One region of the Streptomyces sp. NRRL S-378 genome, then DNA from elsewhere that is predicted to be linked to it. Evidence: riboswitches for the same ligand, from Rfam matches in the RefSeq annotation. Region 1 holds a riboswitch; the other holds the start of a gene.

Region 1 (3,169 bases):
GACAACGAACGACCCGTCGTCGGCGGCCGGATCCGCTTCGCCCCGGAGAACGAGGGACAGATCTCCTACGGGAACATCACCGTCACCACCGCCACCGACCTCTCCGTGAACGCCGTCTACGCGCAGATGGCCGTCGACGTCGGCACCGCCAGGGTCAAGAAGACCGCCATCGACCTCGGCATCCCCGAGGACACCCCGAACTTCGTGGTCGGCCCGGCCATGGCGCTCGGCACCCTCCAGGCCAGCGTCCTCGACATGACCCAGGCCTACGCGACCCTCGCCGACCACGGCCGCCGCACCCCGTACACCTTCCTGGAGGAGATCGCGAAGGGCGGCGACAAGATCGCCCTGCCCGAGCGCCACTCCGTCCAGGCCATCAGCCGCGAGGCCGCCGACACCACCACGTCCATGCTGGTCAGCGTCGTGGACAACGGCACCGGTACGGCGGCCCTCACCGCCGGCCACCCGGCCGCGGGCAAGACCGGCACCGGTGAACTGGACCGCTCGGCGTGGTTCGCGGCCTACACCCCGAACCTCGTCACGGTGGTCGCCATGATGGGCCAGGACCCCGACACCGGCACCCTGGAGTCGCTGTACGGGGCGCTCGGCGAGTCCCGCATCGGCGGTGGCGGCTACCCGGCCCGGATCTGGGCCGCGTACACGAAGACCGCGCTGGAGGGAACCGACCCCGTGGACTTCGAACTCGACCTCCAGCCGGGCGCCGCGCAGCACCCGCCGCCGCCCTCCACGCAGTCGGACCCGCCGCAGGAGACGCCGGGCGACGGCACCCCGTCCCCTCCCCGGCGGCCGACCCCGCCGTCCGGCGGCCAGGACTCCGGCGGACAGGACTCCGGCGGCCGCACGCAGGACGGCCGGGACAACGGGGGCCAGAACGGCGGGGGCGGCGACGACGGCGGCCGCACGCAGGGCGGCCGGGACCCCGGAGGCCGGACCCAGGGCGGCCAGGACGACGGCGGCACCAGCCAGGGCGACGAGGGCGGCACCACCACGGGCACCCAGGGCGGGGCCGGTTCGGGCGGCTGGGACGGCGGCGGGGTCTTCGGGGGCCCGCGCCCGCCGTCCGCGTTCCTGGAGTAGCCGCAGACTCAGTGACCGGAGGTCGCCTTCAGCCCCACCACGGCGACCAGCAGCAGGCAGATGAAGAAGATCCGGGCGGCGGTGACGGGCTCACCCAGCACCGCCATACCGAGCACGGCCGCACCGGCGGCACCGATGCCCACCCACACCCCGTACGCGGTGCCGATGGGCAGGGTCTTCGCGGCGTAGGACAGCAGCACCATGCTCGCCACGATCCCGGCCCCCGTGAACACACTGGGCCACAGCCGGGTGAAGCCCTCGGTGAACTTCATGCCGATCGACCAGCCGACTTCGAGCAGACCGGCGACGAGAAGAAGAACCCAGGCCATGACGGCACCTCCGAGACATCGAGCGATACGGGGTGCGTCGTCTTTGCGTACCCGGTACGGCGCGTCTCGTCGGGTTCTCACCCACCGTAGCAAAGGACAGCGAAAAGGGCCGGTGACCCGGGCCACCAGCCCTTGCGCGCAGCCATCGGTCCGGTCAGAGGTACAGCCCGGTGGAGTCGTCCGACCCCTCCAGCCGCTCCGCGGCCACGGCGTGCAGGTCCCGCTCGCGCATCAGCACGTACGTCGCACCGCGCACCTCGACCTCGGCACGGTCCTCGGGGTCGTACAGCACCCGGTCCCCGGGCTCGACGGTCCGGACGTTCTGTCCGACCGCGACGACCTCGGCCCAGGCCAGCCGCTTGCCCACGGCGGCCGTCGCCGGGATGAGGATGCCGCCGCCGGAGCGCCGCTCGCCCTCGGGCAGGTCGGACTTCACGAGCACGCGGTCGTGCAGCATGCGGATGGGCAGCTTGTCGTGGGTGGTGTTCTCGCTCACGCCACGAACCTACCTGCCCGCGCCCGTCCCGTACCGCGCAGGGTCATCCGCGCTTGTGGCGCGCCGAGACGAGGAGCAGCCCGACCAGACCGGCCGCGACCAGCGCCACGGGCACGATGCGCTCCAGACGCGGGCTGCCGTCCGGGTGGCGCAGGCCGTCCCGCACGTCCGTCACGACGCGGTTCACCGTGGCGAACGCCCGCCCCGCGGTCTGGTCGACGGTCGAGGCGACCCGGGCCCGCGCGTCCCCGATGATCGTCTGCGGGTGCATGCGCACGCCGATCTCGTCGAGCGTCTCGGCGAGCTGCTCGCGGCGGCGGACGATGTCCGCCTCGATCTGTGCGGGGGTCCTGGCTTCCGACACCGCGCTGCCTCCGTCGTCGTGGTCGTGATCGTGTGGGGGCGTAGTCCGCCGTGAACAGTCTGTCAGCTTAGTCTCGTGACGTACCGATCCCCTCCCGAGGAGACTGTCAGATGAGCGAGCGACTGCAGCCGGGCGACACCGCCCCCGCCTTCACCCTGCCCGACGCGGACGGCAACGAGGTCTCGCTCGCCGACCACAAGGGCCGCAAGGTCATCGTCTATTTCTACCCCGCCGCCCTGACGCCGGGCTGCACGAAGCAGGCGTGCGACTTCACGGACAACCTGGACGCCCTGGCCACGGCCGGCTACGACGTCATCGGCGTCTCCCCCGACAAGCCGGAGAAGCTCGCGAAGTTCCGGGAGAAGGAACACCTGAAGGTCACCCTGGTCGGCGACCCGGAGAAGGAGACGCTGGCGGCGTACGGGGCGTTCGGCGAGAAGAAGCTCTACGGCAAGACGGTCACGGGCGTCATCCGCTCGACGGTGGTCGTGGACGAGGAGGGCAAGGTCGAGCACGCCTTCTACAACGTGAAGGCGACGGGCCACGTAGCCAAGATCATCAAGGACCTGGGCATCTGACCCCTGCCCCCGTCCTCCCGGAGCGGGCCGCCCCTGACCAGGGGCGGCCCGCTCCGGTTATCGGACGAACCAACACACATCCATAAGGGATCCCCACGCGGACATCGCACCTGCTGTCGCGGAGTCGGAGAGCAGGGCAGCGTCATGCGCGCCCTCGGCCTCCATCCGTTCGACGGAGCCGCGCGCGCCAGAGCACGGCGAAGCATCGAGGAGTACGGCCTGTCGACCGACCACTTCACCGGTCAGGGCCACACCGTCGGCAGCCGCTCTCCTGCACGCCGGTCCGCCGGAGAGATCCTCAGGC
Region 2 (3,169 bases), on a different contig from region 1:
CCCTCCCCGTGTCTCCCTGCGCAGGCCGGGCTGCGGACGCTCTTGACGGGGGTGGTGCGCCCGCATTGACTGACGGCCGTGTCCACCGCCGAGCCGCCCTCCGTCACCGCGTCCTACGCCCACGCCGTCCTGAGCGCGACGGCTGGGGGCGGCGGCGGGTCCGGCCCCTGGGCCCTGCCCACGGACCGGCTGGAGTACGGCGAGATGCGCGCCCTGTGGGACGGGGTGCTCGCCGCCAGGGACGCGGGCCCCCACACCGGCCTCCTGGTCGGCGACCGCATCCGGCCCGACGGCCTCCACATCCTCGGTCACCTCGTCCTCACCTGCGCCAGTCTCGGGGAGGCCGCGGAGGCCGCCCAGCGCTACCACCCGTTGGTGAGCCAGGCGGGCACCGTGACCCTGGCCCGCCAGGGCGGCGTCGGCCGGATCGGCTACCGGCCGACCGTCGGACCGCCCGCCATGCACCCCCAGCAGGTGGAAGCGGTCGTCAGCAGCATGGTGCGGGCGGCCCGCTGGATCGCGGGCGACGACTGGACCCCCCTGGCCGTGTCGTTCGCGCACCCCCGCGCCGGGGCCGCCGAGCCGTACGCGCGGGTGTTCGGCTGCGCCGTCGCCTTCGACGCCGCGGAGAACGCGATCACGGTCGCCGACGAGGACCTCGACCGGCGCCGCCCCCTCCACGACCCGGCCCTCAACGCCCTGCACCGGGCCTACGCCGACCGTCTCCTGGACCGGCTGTCCGCGACCGGGACCGTGGCCGGGGGCGTCCGGCGGTGGCTCGACCGGGCCGCGCTGGAGGACGCGAGCCCCGAGGGCCCGGCCCAGCAGCTCAACCTCAGCGTCCGCAGCCTGCGCAGGGCCCTGCACACCGAGGGCACGTCGTGGCGCGCCCTCCTCGACGCCGCCCGCCACGCCCGGGCCAGACGGCTGCTGGAGACCACCGACCTGCCCCTGGACCGGATCGCCCCGCTCGTCGGGCTGAGCGGTGCGACCACCCTGGTCCGGGCCTTCACCCGGTGGGAGGGCCTGCCTCCGGGGGCGTACCGCAGCCGGTTCCGGGCCGACACTCCGCGGTGCTAGATTGTGCGGCGGCCGGATCCCAGGCCCCGGACGAGATGCGCCGTACCCGGTTACGCACGACGACGCGCGAGGTGCTGCTGCACGAGCGGCACCGACCGCTGTCCGCACCCTGGCAGCGTCCTCGTCGAGCAAGATGGGCCGTACGCCATGACCGTGCCACTCACCCGCAGCCTGTACCGGACGACCGCGCACGCCGCCGGGGGCCGTACCGGATCCGTCCGCACGGACGACGGACGCCTGGACGTCCGCCTCGCGCCGCCGCGCAAGAAGGTACCCGGCACCACCAACCCCGAGCAGCTCTTCGCGGCCGGTTTCGCGGCATGCTTCACCTCCGCGTTCGCGGAGGTCGCCGCCGAGTTCGGGGCGGATGCCTCGGCAGCGCGCGTGGCGTGCGAGGTGGAGCTCGGTACGACGGACACGCCCGCCGGATACGGCCTCGCGGTGACCCTCACCGTCAGCCTGCCGGGGTGGCGGGCTGCGGACCTGCAGCCCCTGCTGCACAGGGCGGACGCGGTCTGCCCGTACTCCCAGGCGGTCCGCGGCAACGTGCCGCTGACGCTCCTGGCCGTGGACGACACCGCCGCCACCGATGACCGCGCCTGAGCCGGAGCCGACGGCGGGCGGCCGGGGCGACGACCGGGGCGTCCCGGTACCCGAGCACGGTGCCTGGCTGCGGCGCGGCATCAGCCGCAACGGCGGGCCGCTGATCGAGGACCTCCCGGACGGCGAAGTGGTGTGGCTGCAGGCCGGGTCGTACTACGCCGACAGCCGCGGTTTCGCCGGTACGACCTCCTTCGACGGCTCCCACGTGCGCTTCCACCACCTCACGGGCGAGCCCGGCGACGACACCGGCGCCTTCCGGTGGGACGGCGCGGACCTCGTGGAGCGGGGTACGAACCCGGACGGCAGCACCTTCCTGGAGATCTGGACCCCGCTGCCCGGGACGGACGGCACCACCGGTTCCTGGTCCGGCCCGCACCACCACGTGGTGCGCGTCGGCCGGCACGTGGTGCACGTCGATTCCCGGGCGGGTACGTACTGGCGTCTGTGACCCGGGAAACCGACGGCGCATGAATGCGCGGGTTCCGGTGATACGCGCCGCAACAGGCGGTCACGACGGACCGCCCCTGCCGGAAGGAACCCGGGCGTGACCGACGACTCCCGTACGGACGTACTCCTCGACCCCCGGCCCGACGCACCGCTCGACGGGCCGTGCCGCTCCGGGGCGCGGGACGTCTTCGAGCCGGCCGCGAACGAGCGGGCCGAGGCCGTCCGGGAGCGTGAAGAGGCCGCCAAGGCGGTCTGCCGCCGCTGCCCGGTCCGGCTCCCGTGCCGCCGCCACGCCCTCGCCGACCGGATCCCGCACGGCGTGCGAGGTGGCCTCACCCCGGACGAGCGCCACCTCCTGCTGGCGAACACCTGAGACTCGTCCGGCCGTACGATCGCCAGATGACCGGACGACCGCCTCCGCCCCGCCCCTCCGTGTGCGTCGACGTGCCCGACGGGCACGGGGTCATCGAGGTCGTCGGCGACGAGGGCGGCAGCCTGCTGCTCCTCGCGGGGGATGCTGCGGTCCTGGAGGCCAACGACGGCTACGGCAGCGTGGGTTGGCTGGCCGCCCGCGCGGGGGCCGGGAGCCCCGGGATCTCCGAGGTCAAGTACCTCACCGAGTGGCTCGGCGCCCCCGGCCTGGTGCCCGACCCGCGCACCGGCCGGGCCGAGCCGCCGGATCCGGAGTGCCTGCGGCCGCTGCTGTCCCTCCTGGCCCCCGGGCGGTACGTGGTGAGCGCCGGTCTCGCCCCGCATCCTCTGCGGGTGGTCCACCCGCGTGCCCGCCGGGTCGAGAGCTGGTACGCCGAGGAGGACCTGGCTCTGGTGACCACGGACGCGTGGCCGCCGCGCGACCACCGCGCGGTACGGGCCTACGGCGACCGTATCCGCGCCGGGGGTGATGAGGGCGCCCTGCCGGCCCTGGTCGCGCTGTTCCCCACCGCCGGCAGCACCGTGGGATATCTCCTCGACGGGCACCACAAGCTCGCCGCGTACGAGCGGGCGGGCGCACGTCCGCTGGTCATCCGGCTCACCCCGC

Evidence for each region. A riboswitch is a leader RNA that binds a small molecule or an ion and turns the genes downstream of it on or off. The one in region 1 is predicted to bind guanidine.
Region 2: it holds a riboswitch for guanidine, as region 1 does, so the genes downstream of both, IH80_RS0130490 (Ohr family peroxiredoxin) here and IH80_RS0122565 (DMT family transporter) in region 1, are expected to answer to the same signal.

Annotation. Positions count from the first base shown of each region.
Region 1 is NZ_JOBX01000032.1:89,409-92,577, reverse strand. It holds gene IH80_RS0122570 (transglycosylase domain-containing protein) at 1-1,098, shown strand, start outside; gene IH80_RS0122565 (DMT family transporter) at 1,107-1,427, opposite strand; guanidine-III (ykkC-III) riboswitch at 1,459-1,528, opposite strand; gene IH80_RS0122560 (GroES family chaperonin) at 1,582-1,923, opposite strand; gene IH80_RS0122555 (DUF3618 domain-containing protein) at 1,967-2,287, opposite strand; gene bcp (thioredoxin-dependent thiol peroxidase) at 2,398-2,865, shown strand.
Region 2 is NZ_JOBX01000058.1:14,270-17,438, forward strand. It holds gene IH80_RS0130485 (AraC family transcriptional regulator) at 79-1,080, shown strand; guanidine-III (ykkC-III) riboswitch at 1,088-1,149, shown strand; gene IH80_RS0130490 (Ohr family peroxiredoxin) at 1,228-1,683, shown strand; gene IH80_RS0130495 (hypothetical protein) at 1,670-2,131, shown strand; gene IH80_RS0130500 (WhiB family transcriptional regulator) at 2,228-2,503, shown strand; gene IH80_RS0130505 (hypothetical protein) at 2,530-3,169, shown strand, end outside.